Regions from separate parts of the Arthrobacter ginsengisoli genome, predicted to be linked through region 2. Evidence: predicted binding sites of a transcription regulator. Region 2 holds the regulator's gene; the other holds the start of a gene.

Region 1 (5,775 bases), on a different contig from region 2:
AGCAACGTGGTGGCCTGGCTCGGGCTGGATGAGGTCCGCGCCCTGGCCCCCGTGTTCATCGGCGACACCATCCACGTCAGCGCCACCGTGGAGCTGGCCCGTGAGACCAGGAAGCCGGACCAGGGGATCTGGAAGATCAACTACTCAGTGCTGAAGCAGGATGACTCCACCGTCATGACGTTCAGCAGCAGCTTCATCATGAAAAGGAAGTAGGCCATGACAATCCAGGACAATTTCCGCCCGGCCCCGCCGGCCGAGATCTCCGAGCCCGCCGAATTTGCAGCGCTGCGGAGCCGCGTCCGGGCCATGCTTGCCGAGCATGTCACCCCGGAACGGCTCAATAAGTTCGACGAGGCGGAGGAGTACGACGTCGAGCTCTTCCACGAGATTGCCGCCGCCGGCCTGGTGAAGCTCGACGGCGAACTGCACGGACCCGGGCCGGGGCACCAGGCGCAGGCCGTCGTCCTCGAGGAACTCGGAGCCGGACCAACCTCCGTGGGAGTCAGCATGGTGGTCCAGTACATGGGCGTCCAGCTGCTGCACAGCTACGGCAACCACCAGCAGCAGGAGGAGTTCCTGGCACCGTTGCACGCCGGGAAAGCCAAGATGTCCTTCGGACTGAGCGAACCCGACGGCGGCACCGACGTCGCCCGCGCCATGAAGACCCGCGCCGTCCGCCGGGAGGACGGAAGCTACTCCCTCTCCGGACAGAAGAAATGGATCGGCGGTGCCATGGATGCGGATTACCTCATCATCCTGGCCCGGACCAGCGAAACGGCACGCTCCGCGATCGACGGCATCACCATGTTCCTCGTCCCGCGTTCCACCCCGGGGATCCGGACGGAAGTCATCGACACCGTGGGCATCCGGGGCCTGGCGCAGTGCGACGTCTACCTCGACGACGTCCGCGTCCCGGCTGCGAACATCCTGGGCGAAATCGACAAGGGCTTCCGGCAGGTTCTCGATACGCTCAACGGCGAGCGCCTCAACGGCGCCGCCGTGGCCCTGGGAATTGCCCGCGGAGCCATGGAAACGGCCATCGGCTGGGCCCGCGAGCGGGAGGCGTTCGGCCGCCCGGTGGGCTCCTTCCAGGGCCTCCAGCACAGCCTGGTGGATGCCAGCGTCAAGATCGAATCGGCCCGGCTGCTGCTGCGGCAGGCAGCGGAAGCGTCCGACTCCGGCCCGGGCACGAATGAGACCTGGTCCGCGCTGGCGAAGCTTGCCGCCTCGGACGCTGCGACCACCACCACCGACGTCGGGATGCGCGTTATGGCCGGCTGGGGGTTTTTCCGCGGGCTGCCGATGCAGCGCTACTTCCGTGATGCCCGGCTCTACACCTTCGCGCCGCTGACAGACGAGATGACCCGCAACTACATCGGCGAGAAGCATCTGGGACTCCCCCGGTCCTTCTAAAGCACGCGGCGCACACACAGAAAGGGGCGGCTGCCTTCCGGCAGCCGCCCCTTTCCTTGCGGTTGTGTCTGAAAGACCTAGGACCTGTAGTCGATTTCGAGGTCCACGATGTCCTGGTCGTGCAGGTTGACGACGATGTTGTCCGGCGTCCGGGTGGTCATCCAGATCAGTTCCTCGGTCTTGCTGGCATTGCCTTCGATGTGCGGCATGAACGGCGGCACGAAGACGAAGTCACCCTCATTGAGGTAGACGATCTGGCTGTAGCCCTCGCCGTAGCGGATGAAGCCCCGGCCCTTGAACACATAGCCCCCCGTGTTGGCCTCGCCGTGGTGGTGCGCATCCGAGATCTCGCCGGGACCGGTGTAGACCTTGCCGAACCAGAGGCGCTCAACCGGGCTGTTTTCCTTACTGACGCCGGAGATACGGCGGGCATTCAGCGTCTGGCCGGGTGCGGACGCCAGTTCGTCGGCCCGGTTCACCCGGAACAGGTCCACGTTGCGGTTGATGTCAAAGGCCACTTCAGTCATGGCAGATCCTCCTGAGGTTTTTGAGTTGCCGCCGGTTTCGTCGTCGCAGCCGGGGCCCGACTTCAGTATGTTGCCTCCGCATCCCGGAGTCAAGACGTACGCTTGTTCGTTGAGCTTCCACGGTCCCGCCGGGAGCAACATCCGACCGCCGCCCTTGACAGAAGGCGCCATAATGGGATTACCTAATGAACATTCGGTAAATAAAGCTGGAGGCAATGACGCATGGCTGGATCGACGGTTTCCGGTGACACCCACCCCATCCTTAAAGACGACTACGCCTCGGAGTGGATGGGCATTGAAGTAGTGGCGCTGGACGACGGACATGCCACGATCCGCATGGCGCTCCGGCAGGAAATGCTGAACGGATTCGGCATGGCCCACGGCGGAATGATCTTCGCCTTCGGCGACACAGCCTTCGCGCTGGCCTGCAACCAGACCACCCCGAGCCCGGCTGACGAGGGCAACATCACCGTGGCCTCCGGCGTCGACATCAACTTCCTCAAGCCCGCCTTCCGCGGCCAGATTCTGACCGCCGTCGCCAACCGCCGCGCCAGCACCGGACGCAGCGGCCTCTACGACGTCCAGATCTATGCCGCCGATCCCGGCACGGTCACTGAGACTCCGGCCTCCGCCGGCTCGGCGCCCGCAGCCACGCCTCCCGCCACCACGGTCCCGGGCGAACTCCCCACCGATATCCTCCCGGGCGAACTCGTCGCCGAGTTCCGCGGCCGCAGCCGCACCATCTCCAAGAAATAGAAACAGGGAACCCCAGATGACCCAAGAAACCGTCGCAACCACCAGTGACGCCGTCCTGGACCGCGAAGAAACCATCTCCCGCGACGAGCTCGAGGCATTGCAGCTCAGCCGCCTGCAGCACACCGTGGCCTACGCCTACGACCGCGTTCCCCTGTACAAGCGCAAGTTCGACGAGACCGGCGTCCACCCGACGGACCTGCGCGAGCTCTCCGACCTGGGCAAGTTCCCGTTCACCACGAAGGAGGACCTCCGCCTGGAGTACCCCTTCGGCATGTTCGCCGTGCCGCAGCACGAGGTGGCCCGCATCCACGCCAGCTCCGGCACGACCGGCCGCGCCACCGTCGTCGGCTACACCAAGAAGGACCTCGCCGACTGGGCCAAGCTCGTGGCACGCTCGCTGCGCGCCTCCGGCGTCCGCCCGGGCATGAAGGTCCACAACGCCTACGGCTACGGCCTGTTCACCGGCGGCATGGGTGCCCACGCCGGCGCCGAGGCCCTCGGCTGCACGGTCATCCCTATCTCGGGCGGCCAGACCGAACGCCAGATCACGCTCATCCAGGACTTCAAGCCGGACGCGATTCTGGCGACGCCGACCTACCTGCTGACCATTGCCGACGCGATGATGAAGCAGGGCATCGACCCGACCTCCACCTCGCTCAGGTACGCCGTGCTGGGTGCCGAGCCGTGGACCGAGGAAATGCGCCACGAGCTCGAAGTGATGATGAACATCAAGGCCTGTGACATCTACGGGCTCTCCGAGGTCATGGGGCCCGGCGTCGCCGGCGAGGCCGTGGAAACCCAGGACGGCAGCCACATCTGGGAGGACCACTTCCGCCCCGAAATCATCGACGCCTTCGACCCCTCCGTGGTACTGGGCGACGGCGAACCCGGCGAACTGGTCTTCACCTCGCTCACCAAGGAGGCGCTGCCGATCATCCGGTACCGCACCAAGGACCTCACCCGCCTGCTGCCCGGCACCGCCCGCCCGGCGCACCGCCGGATGGGCCGGATCACCGGCCGCAGCGACGACATGATCATCCTGCGCGGCGTGAACCTGTTCCCGTCGCAGATCGAGGAGATCGCCCTGCGCATCCCCGAGCTGAGCCCGCACTTCCAGCTCGAGCTCACCCGCCCCGAAGGCCAGCGGATGGACCAGCTGACCGTCAAGATCGAACGCCGCGAGTCCGTCACGGCAGAGGGCATCGCGTCGGCCGCCAAGGCCCTGCAGCAGCAGATCAAGATCCACGTCGGCTCCTCCTGCACGGTCAACGTCGTCGAGCCCGGCTCCCTGGAGCGGTCCAACGGCAAGCTCCGCCGGATCTACGACATGCGCCCCAAGGCCTGACCACCTCGTGTCCAGCCCGCCGGGCGGCCCATCCGGGCCCCGGCGGGCTGGCCCATCTCCAGACAGTGAGAACCAGCGACCATGCCCACCACAGCACCCAGCACCAAGCGCGGCCGTCCCGGCTATGACCAGCAGTCGGTGCTGCTGATCGCCGTCGACGTGTTCAACCGCCACGGCTACGACGCCACCTCCATGGGCATCCTCGCTGAAAACCTGGGCATCTCAAAGTCCGCGATTTACCACCATGTGCCGTCCAAGGGTGACCTCCTGAAACTCGCGCTGGACCACGCCCTGGGCGGCCTTGAAGCCATCCTGGAGCAGCCGCAGGCCAAGACCGGCACCGCCGAGGCCCGGCTCGAATTCGTCCTCCGCGAAACCATTTCCGTGCTGGTGGAACGGCTGCCCTATGTCACCCTGCTGCTGCGCCTGCGCGGCAACACCGAGATCGAACGCGACGCGATGGAACGCCGGCGCACCTTCGACCACAAGGTCGCGGCCCTGATTTCCGCCGCCCGCGACGAGGGCTCGCTCCGGCAGGACATCGACCCGCGCACCGTCACCCGGCTGCTCTTCGGCACGATCAACTCCATCGTCGAGTGGTACAAACCCGGCGGTTCCCTCTCCCCCGAGAAACTGGCCGACGACGTCATCACCATGGCCTTCAACGGCCTCCACGTCCCGCGCTAGGGCGGTCCCGCGCCTGCGCTGCGCCGCCGTTTGCGGCCGCGCAGAAGCCCATTGACGGCGCCCGGCGCCGAGGCCACGCTGGTGGGATGGCCACAAAATTATCCCAGCTGATCATGGGCACAATTCCCCAGCTGCGCTACGAGCCCACTGCCAAAAGGGTCCGTGCGAGTCTCGGCCGGGACACCGTCGTCGACACACTGCAGGCCTGCCTGGTGTGGGAACCGCGGCGGATCACCCCCATCTTTGCCGTGCCCGAGCAGGAACTGCACGCCGAGCTCACCGCACCGGCCCTGCCGGCGGCCCCGGTCGAGGAGCACCCGTTCGCGCTTCGGGAAGGCGCGGCCCCGACGACGCTCGACCCTCAAACGGCATTTGGCAGGCACACCATCGCCGGCGAGGAGCTCGACGTCGTGACGGCAACAACGACGGCGTCCCGCGCCGCTTTCCGGCCCGAGGACCCCGATTTGGCCGGCTATGTCGTGCTGAATTTCAACCCCTTCAACTGGCTCGAGGACGATGAGGAGATCATCGGCCATCCCCGGGACCCGTTCCACCGCGTGGACATCCGCGCTTCGTCCGTGGACGTGGAGGTGGCGCTCGACGGCGTGAGCCTGGCCCGCACGAACGGCGCACAGCTGCTCTACGAGACGCTGCTTCCCGTGCGGTACTACATCCCGCCCGCGGACGTGCGGCTGGACCTGCTGGAGGAGAGTCCGAAGCGGACCGTCTGCCCATACAAGGGCGAGGCCAGCTACTGGAGCTACCCGGGCTCCGGGAAAGGCCGGAACATCGCGTGGGGCTACGACCGGCGGTTCCTCGACGCCGCCCAGATCCACGGCCTCATCAGCTTCTTCAACGAGCGCGTCGACCTGACGGTGGGAGGTGTTCTGCAGCCCCGCCCCGTGTCGCCGTGGTCCCGCCCGGACGGTCCGAGTGGCCCGAGCGGTCCGGTGGCACCCTGAGGCCCTCGGCAGGCGTTTCGCTGACTAATAACGGCGCTAGCCAATATGTCCTTGTCGGACGCCCGTTCCGGGCTGAAAATGTGCC
Region 2 (13,287 bases):
ATACGCGGGGCCGGCAGCCAACTCTGTCGGTGGGTGCCAGTAGCTTGAGAGATGAACTGATCACCAACCTGATCACGAACACTAAACACAGGGCCGGAACGGCCCCTCCACAGCGAGAAAGTATTAGAGGTGTGAACCATGGCCGCAGCCCCGGATCGCCAGAAAGCGCTCGACGCAGCGCTCGCCCAGATTGACAAGCAGTTCGGCAAAGGCTCGGTCATGCGCCTTGGTGATGAAGTCCGTGCGCCCATCGAGGTTATTCCGACCGGTTCCATCGCGCTGGACGTTGCCCTGGGAATTGGCGGCCTGCCCCGCGGCCGGGTCGTGGAAATCTACGGTCCGGAATCCTCCGGTAAGACCACGGTGGCGCTGCACGCGGTCGCCAATGCCCAGCGCCTGGGCGGCATCGCTGCCTTCATCGACGCCGAGCACGCCCTCGATCCCGAATACGCCGCCAAGCTCGGCGTGGACACCGACGCACTGCTGGTCTCCCAGCCGGACACCGGCGAGCAGGCCCTGGAAATCATGGACATGCTGATCGGCTCGGGCTCCCTTGATGTCATTGTCATCGACTCCGTTGCCGCCCTCGTTCCCCGCGCTGAAATCGAAGGCGACATGGGCGACAGCCACGTCGGCCTGCAGGCGCGCCTGATGAGCCAGGCCCTCCGCAAGATCACCGGCCGCCTCAGCCAGACGAAGACCACCGCCATTTTCATCAACCAGCTGCGCGAGAAGATCGGTGTTTTCTTCGGCTCCCCGGAAACCACCACCGGCGGCAAGGCGCTGAAGTTCTACGCCTCGATCCGCATCGACGTCCGCCGGATCCAGACCCTCAAGGAGGGCGCGGACTCCGTCGGCAACCGCACCAAGGCCAAAATCGTCAAGAACAAGATGGCCCCGCCCTTCAAGATTGCCGAGTTCGACATCATTTACGGCCAGGGCATCTCGCGCGAAGGCGGCATCATCGACATGGGTGTCGAGCACGGCCTGATCAAGAAGTCCGGCTCCTGGTTCACATATGACGGTGACCAGCTGGGCCAGGGCATGGAGAACTCCCGCCGATTCCTGCGCGACAATCCGGAACTGGCTGCCGAGCTGGAGCGACTCATCAAGGAAAAGCTCGGCGTCGGCGTGAAGGCCCCGGCCGAGACCGACGCGGAACCGAAGCTGAAGGCCGTTGACGGGTTCTAACGCCCGACGGCGCACCGGGGCAGGATTCCCGTCACGGAATCCTGCCCCCGGCCTTGACGAAACAGACCCTGCCGGGGACAGTTCCGGGGACCGGTACGGCGGCCAGTCCCGGCGGCCGGCTCCTTCCACCGAACCCGACCGGGACGCTGACCCGGCGGCGGTCGCGCGTGCCATTGTCCTGCGGCAGCTGACGAACTCGCCCAAGAGCCGTCTGCAGCTCGCCCGCAAACTGGCCGAGCGCAACGTCCCGGACGACGTCGCGGAAGCCGTGCTGGACCGCTTCGAAGAAGTGAAGCTCGTGGACGACGTGGACTTCGCGGACATGTGGGTGCGGTCCCGTTCCCAGAGCCGCAAACTCGCCAAGGGCGCGCTCCGGCGGGAACTCGCGGAGAAGGGCATCGACGCCGAAACCGCGGCCGGCGCCCTGGCACAGCTCAGCGACGAGGACGAGGAATCTGCGGCCCGCGAACTGGTCCAGCGGAAACTCCGGGGCGCTGCCGGGTTCAGAGACCGTGCCGAGCGGGACAAAACCACGCGCCGGCTGGCCTCCATGCTCGCCCGCAAGGGATACCAGCCCTCGCAGGCCTTCCGGATCGTCGGCGAAGTACTCGACGCCGCCGGGACCGGTACCGGGGACGAACCTGTTTCCTGAGGAACCCCTGGCAGCGTGCGAGCCGTTACCCTTAACAGGTGAGTTTGACCATTCCCTCCCCAGCAGCCGGCACCATCCCTTCCACTGACGCCTCGTCGCTGCCTGGCGGGTCACGTCCCGCCACGGCGCCGCCCCGCACCTACCAGGTGCGGACCTTCGGCTGCCAGATGAACGTGCACGACTCCGAGCGGATGTCCGGGATGCTCGAAGCTGCCGGCTATGTCCCGGCCGCGGGGGAGCTGGCCGACGTCGTCGTCTTCAACACCTGCGCGGTGCGGGAAAACGCCGACAACAAGCTCTATGGCAACCTCGGCATGCTCGCCCCGGTCAAGGAAGCGAACCCGGGAATGCAGATCGCCGTCGGAGGCTGCCTGGCGCAGAAGGACCGCGACACCATCCTGAAGAAGGCCCCCTGGGTGGACGCCGTGTTCGGCACGCACAACGTCGGCGCCCTGCCGGCGCTGCTGGAACGGGCACGCCACAACAACGAGGCACAGCTCGAAATCCTCGAGTCGCTCGACGTCTTCCCCTCCACCCTGCCGACCAAGCGGGATTCGGTTTATGCCGGCTGGGTGTCGATCTCCGTCGGCTGCAACAACACGTGCACGTTCTGCATCGTTCCGGCCCTGCGCGGCAAGGAAAAGGACCGCCGCCCCGGCGACATCCTGGCCGAGATCCAGGCCCTCGTCGACGACGGCGCCATCGAAGTCACCCTGCTGGGCCAGAACGTAAACTCCTACGGCGTCGAGTTCGGCGACCGCCAGGCCTTCTCCAAGCTGCTGCGCGCCTGCGGAGACATCCCCGGGCTGGAACGTGTCCGCTTCACGAGCCCGCACCCCGCGGCCTTCACCGACGACGTCATCGACGCCATGGCGGAGACCCCCAACGTGATGCCGCAGCTGCACATGCCGCTGCAGTCCGGCTCGGACAAGGTCCTCAAGGACATGAAACGGTCGTACCGCTCGACGAAGTTCCTGGGCATCCTGGAAAAGGTCCGCGAGAAAATCCCGCAGGCCGCGATCTCCACAGACATCATCGTCGGGTTCCCCGGCGAGACCGAGGAGGACTTCCAGGCCACACTCGACGTCGTGGAAAGGTCCCGCTTCGCCACCGCCTTCACCTTCCAGTACTCCAAGCGGCCTGGCACGCCCGCCGCCGAGCTCCCTGACCAGCTTCCCAAGGCCGTGGTGCAGGAACGCTTCGAACGTCTCACCGCCCTGCAGGACCGGATCGCCGCCGAGGAAAACGCCCGCCAGCTCGGCCGGCGGGTGGAAGTCATGGTCACGGCCCAGCCCGGGCGCAAGTCCGGGGAAACCCACCGGCTCACCGGGCGGGCCCGGGACCAGCGCCTGGTCCACTTCTCCGTTCCGGCCGGCGCCGGGACGCCCCGCCCCGGCGACCTCGTCACCGTGACCATCACCGGGGCAGCGGCGTTCCACCTGGTGGCCGACCCTGCGTCGGCGGACGACTACAGCCTCCGCCGCTCCCGGGCGGGTGACGCCTGGGACAGGTCCCAGGCGGACTCCTGCGGCGCACCCGCGCCGGGACCCGCCGCCGGCACCACCGGCGTGTCCCTGGGCATGCCCACCCTTCCCGTCCGCGGCCGCTAGCGCCGTGGCAGGCCCGCAGGGCACCGCCCAGGCCGCCGGCGAGGCACTGCAGGGTGGGCGGCCGGCTGTGCCGCCGATAATCGCCGTCGTCGGGCCCACCGGCTCGGGCAAGTCCGATCTCGCCGTCTCGCTGGCACTGGAACTCGGCGGCGAAGTCATCAATGCCGACTCCATGCAGTTCTACCGCGGCATGGACATCGGCACCGCCAAGATCACCGAGGACGAACGCCGGGGGGTGCCACACCACCTCCTGGACATCCTGGACGTGACCGAGGAAGCGAGCGTCTCGGATTTCCAACAGCAGGCCCGCGCGCTCATCGCCGACCTTCACTCCCGCGGCAAACGCGCCATCCTGGCCGGCGGCTCCGGGCTCTATGTCCGGGCCGCCCTGGACGTGCTGGAATTCCCGGGCACGGACCCCGCCATCCGGCGCAGGCTCGAGGCGGAACTGGAAACCGCCGGGGCGGCGCCGCTGCGGGCGCGGCTGGAAGGCGTGGACCCGGTCTCCGCCGGCCGGCTCGGGGACGCACGCCGGATCGTCCGCGCCCTCGAAGTATTCGAACTCACCGGGCGGCCTTTCAGTTCGTTTATGCCCACCCGCGAGTACGCCGGGCCCGCCGTGCAGATCGGGCTGGAGGTGGACCGCGAACAACTCCGGGAACGGCTGGCCCGCCGCGTCCACGCCATGGTGGAAAGCGGCCTGCTCGACGAGGTCCGGAAGCTCGACGCCGCCGGACTCCGGCTGGGGCGCACGGCCCCGTGCGCCCTCGGCTACGCCCAGTTCCTCAGGGTCCTCGACGGCGAATCCGACGTGGCGCAGGCCACGGAGGAAACGATTGTCGCGACCCGGCAGTTCGCCCGCCGGCAGCTCACCTGGTTCCGCGCCGACCCCCGCATCCATTGGCTCGACTGGCAGGACCCGGAACTCGTGACCAAGGCCGCCGCACTCTGCGGTCCCGGCGTTCCAGGCGTTCCCGACCGGGCAGGGACCCAGCCGGCGGCGCCGGAACGGTAACCTTGGAGCATGGACGAAACCCTGACCGTGGCCGCTGACCACAACTCCACCGGTGACACGGCAGCCCTGAGCGGACTCAACTTTTCCAAAGGCCACGGCACGGGAAACGACTTTGTGCTCCTGGCCGACCCCAACGGCACCTTGGCGGTGACTCCGGAGCAGGTCGCAGCACTCTGTGACCGGCACCGCGGAATCGGCGGCGACGGACTGATCCGCGCCGTCCCGTCGCGGCTGCTCGCCGAGGGCCAGGAGCTGCTCACGCGAAGCCCGGACGCCGAATGGTTTATGGACTACCGCAACGGCGACGGCTCGGTGTCCGAGATGTGCGGCAACGGCGTCCGCGTCTTTGTGCACTTCCTGATTGCCGAAGGCCTCGTGGAGCTGCCCGCCGGCGAATCACTGACCATCGGCACCCGGGCCGGTGCGAAAACGATCGTCCGAACCGCCGCCGGCTATGCCGTCGACATGGGCCCGTGGGAGTTCATCTTTCCGGGCGAGGCCACTGCGCGGGCCATGGATTCGCTGGTCAGCGCGGCGGGGCTGGAAGTCGCCAGGCCCGCCCTGTCCGTGAGCATGGGCAATCCGCATACCGTGGTGGCGCTGGCCGAACTGGCCGAGCTGGATGCCACGCAGCTGTTTACGGCACCCCACGTGGATCCGACCCCGCCCCACGGCACGAACGTGGAATTCGTTGTGCCGTCCGAGCCGTTGGTCCATAACGGGGTCGGTACCATCACGATGCGCGTTCATGAGCGGGGCGTCGGGGAAACACAGTCCTGCGGCACCGGCGCCTGTGCCGCGGCTGTCGCGATCCGCCACTGGGCCGGCCAGGGTGCGCCGGACGCCTGGAATGTCCACGTCCCGGGCGGGGTTGTCGGGGTGAAGTTTTTCCTCGGCGCGGAGGGCCACGAGCACGTCGAGCTCAGTGGGCCCGCGGCAATTGTGGCTAGCGGGACGCTTTCCTGACCCGCAGGATGCGGAATGACTTCGAAGTGCTCTCGCGCGTTACCGTGAAAGTGCTGTCGAGCTCCGCCGCGAGCCAGCGCTGCAGGGAATCCGAGCCCAGGTTCTTCTGCACCACCAGCCACGCCGAGCCGCCCGGCGCCAGCCGCGGCAGCCACAGCAGCAGCAGGGCATGGAGCTCGTCCTTGCCGACCCGGATGGGCGGGTTGGACCAGATGGTGTCAAAGCGAAGCTCAGGGTCGACGGCGTCGGGCGTGCTGGCCGTGACATTGCCCAGGCCCAGCAGCGCGGCGTTTTCGTTGGTCAGGGTGACGCAGCGTTCGTTGACGTCCACGGCGTAGACCTGAGAGTGCGGTGCCCGCAGCGCCATGGTCAGCGCGACCGGACCCCAGCCGCAGCCGATATCCAGCAGCGTCCCCTGCGGGGCCGGGGCGGGAGCCTCGGCCAGCAGCACGGCTGTGCCCTTGTCGATGCCGTCCGGGCTGAAGATGCCCGAGGACGTCTGCAGGTGCCGGGTCTCACCGGCAAGCTCCACGGTCAGGGGCTTACGCGTGAACGGCCCGGCAGGCTGGGCGCTGAAATAGTGTGCGGACTCCATAACTGGCCAGATTAGTTGCCCCTTGGTGTCTATGGGAAACCGGCGGCAGGGGCGCGGACGGCGCGGCCCGGCCCCCTGACGGCGGCCCGGAAGCAGCCGCACCGTCTGCTAACCTTGAAACCATGTTCTTGAACTTCAAGTAGCCGGCACGGGTTAACCCCTGTCCCCGCAGCGACGCAGGTAGTTACCTTCCGCTCAGAGCGCCACCCCACGATGATCCCGGCAGGGACCACACGCTGGCGCCCGATCCTCTTGGAGTTCGGCAGTGCCCGCTGGGGCCCGGCCGAGCGGACAGGCGCTCCTCCTCAAGGCCGCACCGCGCCTGTTCCCGCCCCATGCCCACCGCCTTCCCGCCGCTTCTTGCGGAGCCCGCCCTGTCCCGGCACCGCCGCCGCAGGCATCCCAGGAGACCCGAATGACCAATAGTCGTCAGCCCAGCGCGAATACCGCCCCGCCCGGCACCAATCGGCACTATTCTGAAACTGCCGAACCTCTAAAGGAGACCATGACCAGTCAGCCCAACCCCGGACCCGATTCAGCAGCCCAGGACATGAGCCCTGCGGAAATCCAGGCTGTCATCGACCGGATCCTGTCCAAGGACACCCCTGCCCGGAAGGCAGCCCCGGCTGCCGGTGAGGCCACGTCCGTGCTCGGCAAGGCGCAGGCGATTTCCCGGCTGGACGAGGAACACAGCAACTTCGACGGCGACCAGCAGGATCTCGAGGAGCGGCACGCCCTGCGGCGTACCGCCGGGCTGTCGACCGAACTCGAAGACGTCACCGAAGTCGAATACCGGCAGCTGCGCCTCGAGCGTGTGGTGCTGGCCGGTCTATGGACCGAGGGCACCCTCGCCGACGCCGAGAACTCGCTCCGCGAACTCGCCGCCCTGGCCGAGACCGCCGGCTCGGAGGTCCTCGACGGCATAGTCCAGCGCCGCGCGAAGCCCGATCCCGGGACCTTCCTCGGCTCCGGCAAGGCCCAGGAGCTCAAGGACATCGTGATGTCCACCGGGGCTGACACCGTCGTCGTCGACGCCGAACTGGCACCGTCACAGCGCCGCAGCCTGGAAGACATCGTCAAGGTCAAAGTGATCGACCGCACGGCCTTGATCCTGGACATCTTTGCCCAGCACGCCAAGAGCCGCGAGGGCAAGGCCCAGGTGGAACTGGCCCAGCTCGAGTACCTGCTCCCGCGCCTGCGCGGCTGGGGTGACTCGATGTCCCGCCAGGCCGGTGGCCAGGTCGGTGGTGCCGGTGCCGGCATGGGATCGCGTGGTCCCGGTGAAACCAAGATTGAGCTGGACCGCCGCCGGATCCGCACCAGGATGGCCAAGCTGCGCCGCGAAATCGCCGCGATGAAGCCGGCCCGGGAAACCAAACGCGCCAACCGCCGTCGTAATGCCGTGCCCTCCGTGGCGATCGCCGGGTACACCAACGCCGGCAAGTCCTCGCTGCTGAACCGGCTGACCGACGCCGGTGTCCTGGTGGAGAACGCGCTGTTCGCCACCCTGGACCCGACGGTCCGCAAGGCCGAGACCTCGGACGGGCTGGGCTATACCCTCGCCGACACCGTGGGCTTTGTCCGTTCACTGCCCACCCAGCTGGTGGAGGCGTTCCGCTCCACTCTGGAGGAAGTTGCCGACGCGGACCTGATCCTGCACGTTGTGGACGTCTCCCACCCGGATCCGGAAGGCCAGATCGCTGCCGTCCGCAAGGTGTTCAGCGAGGTCGACGCACGCAAGGTGCCTGAAATCATCGTCCTGAACAAGGCCGACGCCGCGGACCCCTTCGTAATCGAACGGCTCAAGCAGCGCGAACCGCGCCACGTGGTGGTTTCTGCCCGGACCGGGGAAGGCATCCCGGAACTGCTCAAGGCCATCAGCGAGGGCATCCCGAGGCCGAGCGTGAAACTGGAACTGATGATCCCGTACAACCGCGGTGACCTGCTCAGCAAGCTGCACGAGACCGACGCCGAGATCCTCAGCCTCGACCACGAGGAAGCGGGCACCCGTGCCGTCGTGATGGTGCGTGAAGGATTCGCCGCCGAACTGGATTCGTTCATCAGCAATGACTGACGCAGCGGTGACCGGGGCGGACGCAGGCGGCCGGACCGGTGAGGAGTTTGTCATCGAACTGCTCGACCGCGCCGTGTCCGGCATGGGCGGCCAGAGCCGCGACGGCCAGCACGAGATGGCCAGGCAGGTGGCGCACGCGATTGACAGCGGCGACCACCTGCTGGTCCAGGCCGGCACCGGAACCGGCAAGTCGCTCGCGTACCTCATCCCGCTGATCGCCCATTCGCTCGTCAGCGACAAGCCCACCCTGGTCTCCACCGCCACCCTGGCCCTGCAGACCCAGATCGTCGGCCGCGACCTGCCCCGGCTGCTGAAGACCATCACCCCGGCGCTGGAACGGCCCGTCAAGGTCGCCCTCGTCAAGGGCCGCTCCAACTACGTGTGCCGCCACAAGCTCGACGGCGGCTTTCCCTCGGAAGAACCGTCCGAAGGCCAGCTCTTCTCGCTCGGCGAGGACACCTCCGTGCCGCATTTCGCGGCGGCGATGGGCGGCCCGTCGTCGCAGCTCGGCAAGGAAGTCGTCCGGCTGCGCGACTGGGCCGAGGACACCACGACGGGGGACCGGGACGAACTCCTGCCCGGCGTCACCGACCGTGCCTGGCGGCAGGTCTCGGTCACGTCGATGGAGTGCCTGGGCGCGCAGAAATGCCCGATGGCGGCCGAATGCTTCAGCGAACTGGCCCGGCAGAACGCCGCTGACGCCGACGTCGTCGTCACCAACCACGCCATGCTGGCAGTCAGCGCCTTCGAGGGCCTTGCCGTGCTGCCGGAATACGACGTCGTGGTGGTGGACGAAGCCCACGAGCTGCAGGACCGCGTGACCGGCGCCGTGTCCGGCCAGCTCTCCGCCGCGATGGTGCACGCCGCCGCATCCGGGGCGCGCAAGCACACCGGCATCACCGTGGACGCACTGAACAACGCCGCGTCCCACCTCGAACTTGCCATTGAGGGCGTCCCCAGCGGCCTTATGCCCAACGGCCTCAACACCGAACAACTGGACTGTGTGGACCAGCTGCGGGACGCCTGTCGTGCCGCTCTCTCGGATTCCAAGGGGGACAGCGCCAACACAGCCGACGGCGGCCGCCAGCTCGCCCGCTCCCGGCTGATGGTGATCCTGGAGCTCTGCGAACGGCTGCTTGCCGCCCGCGAGAACCGCGAGGTGGTCTGGTTTTCCCGCAACAGCACCTTTGACCCGCAGCAGGGGTACGCCCAGCCGGACGAGTCCGCCCCGGCGCTGATCAACATCGCACCGCTCAGCGTGGCCGGGAGGCTGCGCGAGGGGCTCTTCGCGGACCACACCGTCATCCTGACCTCGGCAACGCTGGCGATCGGGTCAGCCTTCGAACCGGCCGCTGGCGGCCTTGGACTGGTCGGGCCGGGGGCCCCCAGCTGGACCGGCGTCGACGTCGGCTCGCCGTTCGAATACCCAAAACAGGGCATCCTCTATGTCGCCAAACACCTGCCCAAGCCCGGCCGCGGCGCGTCCCCGGAAGCCCTCGACGAACTCGAGAAGCTGATCCGTGCCTCCGGCGGCGGCGCCCTGTGCCTGTTCTCCTCCCGCCGCGCGGCCGAGGACGCCGCCGAGGCCATGCGCCCGCGGCTGGACATGGGCATCCTCTGCCAGGGCGATTCGACCATGACCGCGCTCGTGAAGCAGTTCGCCGACGAACCGGACACCTGCCTGTTCGGCACCATGTCGCTGTGGCAGGGCGTCGATGTGCCCGGGACCTCCTGCCGGCTTGTGGTGATCGACCGGATTCCGTTCCCGCGGCCCGACGATCCCCTCATGACGGCCAGGTCCCGCGCGGTGGCCCAGGCCGGCGGCAACGGCTTCATGAGCGTTTCCGCGACCCATGCCGCCATCCGCCTGGCCCAGGGGGCCGGCCGGCTGATCCGCACGACGACGGACCGGGGAGTCGTGGCCGTGCTCGACTCGCGGCTTTCCACCGAACGCTACGGGGGATTCCTTCGTGCCGCCCTGCCGCCGTTCTGGCCCACCACCGACCCCGCGATTGCCGTCGCGGCCCTGGAGCGGCTTGCGAAGGAATCCGGGCAGCCGGCCGCCTAGCCGCAGCCGCAGAAAACGCGAAGAGCCCCGCCATGTGAGGCGGGGCCCTCCGCAACGACCGGGCGTGCGGGTCCGCCGGGCTCCTAGAGGGAGCGCAGGACCGAGACGACCTTGCCCATGATGACGGCGTGATCACCGAGAATGGGCTCGTATTGGGTGTTCTGCGGCAGCAGCCAGGTGTGGCCGTCGCGCTGGCGGAACGTCTTGACCGTTGCCTCGTCGTCCAGCAGGGCGGCGACAATGTCACCGTTGACGGCGTCACCCTGCCGGCGGACCACCACCCAGTCGCCGTCGCAGATGGCGGCGTCGATCATCGAATCGCCCGCGACTTTGAGCATAAAGAGCTCGCCGTGGCCCACGAGCTGGCGCGGCAGCGGCATAACGTCCTCGACGACCTGGTCCGCCAGGATCGGCCCGCCGGCGGCGATGCGGCCCACCAGCGGCACCATGGCCGTATCGGTGGCACTGGCCAGCTCCGACACCGACAAACCGCCGACCGTGCGCAGGCCGCTGGACTTCCCGACTCCGGAATTCTTTGTGGTTCCCTCATCGAGGGTCAGGGGCATCAGCACTTCCATGGCGCGGGGGCGCTTGGGGTCGCGGCGCAGATAGCCCAGCTTCTCCAGCTGTGAGAGCTGGTGGGTGACGCTGGAGAGGCTGGCGAGGCCGACCGTGTCACCGATCTCGCGCATGGACGGCGGGTAGCCGTTGTCCGTCACGGAGCGCTGGATGGTTTCCAGAATCTTCTTCTGCCGGACCGTGAGGCTCTTGGGCGGCCGGGCTGCCTGCGTGTTCCGCTGGGTGGCCCTGCCGCCGGTGGCTTGTGCTGCCATGTTCGCCAACGCCTTTCCGTTCCGCCCGGCCGCCGTGGCTGCGGCTGCCGGGAACTTCCGGCCTGAAATGTCAGACCCTGCTGATCAACTGCAGAAGTGGTTGTTCTTTGACTCAAACGTAGGCCAGCCGCACGGCTTTTTCAAACATTTGTTCTAGCGAGTCTCGACAATGTTCGTCAATAAGTGCTAAAACAGATCAGGCAGCGTTCGAATATGTGTTCTAGTGAAACACGGCATGGACGCAGCACAACGTTCGGTTCTTTGTTCGAAGGTCAGGCCGGTTGGCGGCGCATATGTGGAGTATGCCGGGCGGCACAGTATGGTCCAGGAGGGCTAAGTTCATGTCAGCATCAAGCGTGTTTCACGATACTTTCGGCCGCGACGCATTCGGCAACTACGGCCGCCCCGGGGGCGGTGCGCCGGGAGACCGGCGCACCGTGGCCGGCCGCGGACCACGGGCCAGGCAGGCGCCGCTGAGGCTAACCCGGCGGGGACGCATTGTCTTCATCGGGGTGCCGCTGATCCTGCTGGCCGCGCTCGTTCTGTCCCTCAGCGGCTTCCTCAACGCCCCGGCCAAAGCCGCGGAGTCCGCCGCTGATCTCTCCCTGACCCCCACGGTGACCGTGACGGTGCAGCCCGGTGAGTCCCTCTGGGCCATCGCCGAGGCCGTCGCCCCGGAGCGGGATCCCCGCGATGTCGTCGCCGACATCGTCCAGCTGAACAACCTGGAGGCTGCCCGGGTCGTGCCGGGCCAGGCGCTCTTCATTCCGTCCAAGTAGCTCCGTTGATCCGTCACAGTTTCAGCCCCCGCCGCGATCTCACTTAAACTGGTGCAGTGACTGACCAGCTAGAGCGCCTGAACCGACTTCCCCTCCGGACAAACCTGCGCGGCCTGACGCCCTACGGCGCGCCGCAGCTGGACGTGCCCATCCTGCTCAACGTCAACGAGAACACCCACGGCGTCCCGGCGGACGTTCGGGCCGCCATCACCGAGGCCGTTACGATTGCCGCGGTCGGCCTGAACCGCTACCCGGACCGCGAATTCACGGAACTGCGTGCAGCCCTGGCCGAATACCTCGGGCACGGACTGGGTGCCGACAACATCTGGGCCGCGAACGGCTCCAACGAGGTTCTCCAGCAGATCCTTCAGGCGTTCGGCGGCCCGGGCCGCACCGCCCTGGGCTTCCCTCCCACCTACTCGATGTACCCGCTGCTGGCTGCCGGCACGGACACCGGGTACCTCGCGGGCGTCCGCGCCGACGGCTACGGGCTGAGCGCCGAGTCGGCGGCCCGCCAGGTCCGCGAACTCCAGCCGAACATCGTCTTCCTCTGCTCCCCGAACAACCCCACCGGCACCGGGCTGGGCCTGGACGTGGTGGAAGCCGTCTACGAGGCCGGCGAGGCCAGCCAGACCATCGTGATCGTCGACGAGGCGTACCACGAGTTCGCCCACGACGGCACGCCCAGCGCCCTCACCCTGCTGCCCGGCCGGGAACGCCTGATCGTCTCGCGCACCATGAGCAAGGCCTTCGCCCTCGCCGGAGCCCGGGTGGGCTACATGGCGGCCGCGCCGGAAGTAACGGACGCCCTGCGCCTGGTCCGACTCCCGTACCACCTCTCCGCCATCACCCAGGCGACAGCCCTGGCCGCCCTGCACCACCGGGTGGCGCTGATGGCCGACGTCGAGGACATCAAGCGCCAGCGGGACAGGATCGTGTCCGAACTCCAGCGGATGGGCCTCAAACCGGCCGCCTCCGACTCCAACTACGTCTTCTTCGGCGGTCTCGACAACCCCCACGAAGTCTGGCAGGGCCTGCTCGACGCCGGCGTGCTCATCCGGGACGTTGGCATCCCGGGACACCTGCGCGTCACGGCCGGGACTGAGACGGAAACCACAGCCTTCCTCGAAGCCCTCGAACTGATCCTGGCCGGGCACGCGGTACAGCCCGCCTAGACTTAACCCAGGACATCCACCCTGCCTGAACGGCGGGCACCGTCGTCATCAAAGGACACCCACATGAGCAACACCGGATCAACCGCTGCCGAGGCCCGGACCGCACGCATGGAACGGACCACCAGCGAATCATCCGTGCTGGTCGAGATCAACCTGGACGGCACCGGCGTGTCCGACATCAGCACCTCGGTCCCCTTCTACGACCACATGCTGACGGCGCTGAGCAAGCACTCCCTGATCGATATGACGGTCAAGGCCACCGGCGATACGCACATCGACGTCCACCACACCGTCGAGGACGTTGCCATCACCTTCGGCGAGGTCCTGCG

What was found. Region 2 encodes LexA, which represses DNA repair genes until DNA is damaged. Its sites were predicted from a motif close to TCGAACANNTGTTCGA; they were not measured.
Region 1: a site for LexA is predicted at 2,035-2,050, ahead of J2X01_RS21820 (hotdog fold thioesterase). Genes of this name have one in related genera too.

What each region holds. Positions count from the first base shown of each region.
Region 1 is NZ_JAVDVQ010000053.1:461-6,235, forward strand. It holds gene J2X01_RS21805 (MaoC/PaaZ C-terminal domain-containing protein) at 1-213, shown strand, start outside; gene J2X01_RS21810 (acyl-CoA dehydrogenase family protein) at 217-1,413, shown strand; gene J2X01_RS21815 (cupin domain-containing protein) at 1,491-1,940, opposite strand; gene J2X01_RS21820 (hotdog fold thioesterase) at 2,163-2,696, shown strand; gene paaK (phenylacetate--CoA ligase PaaK) at 2,713-4,041, shown strand; gene J2X01_RS21830 (TetR/AcrR family transcriptional regulator) at 4,123-4,728, shown strand; gene J2X01_RS21835 (DUF427 domain-containing protein) at 4,815-5,690, shown strand.
Region 2 is NZ_JAVDVQ010000002.1:393,570-406,856, forward strand. It holds gene recA (recombinase RecA) at 139-1,191, shown strand; gene J2X01_RS03945 (regulatory protein RecX) at 1,364-1,843, shown strand; gene miaB (tRNA (N6-isopentenyl adenosine(37)-C2)-methylthiotransferase MiaB) at 1,882-3,453, shown strand; gene miaA (tRNA (adenosine(37)-N6)-dimethylallyltransferase MiaA) at 3,500-4,468, shown strand; gene dapF (diaminopimelate epimerase) at 4,478-5,434, shown strand; gene J2X01_RS03965 (class I SAM-dependent methyltransferase) at 5,415-6,029, opposite strand; gene hflX (GTPase HflX) at 6,535-8,103, shown strand; gene J2X01_RS03975 (ATP-dependent DNA helicase) at 8,096-10,171, shown strand; gene lexA (transcriptional repressor LexA) at 10,255-11,004, opposite strand; gene J2X01_RS03985 (LysM peptidoglycan-binding domain-containing protein) at 11,346-11,783, shown strand; gene J2X01_RS03990 (histidinol-phosphate transaminase) at 11,840-12,958, shown strand; gene hisB (imidazoleglycerol-phosphate dehydratase HisB) at 13,022-13,287, shown strand, end outside.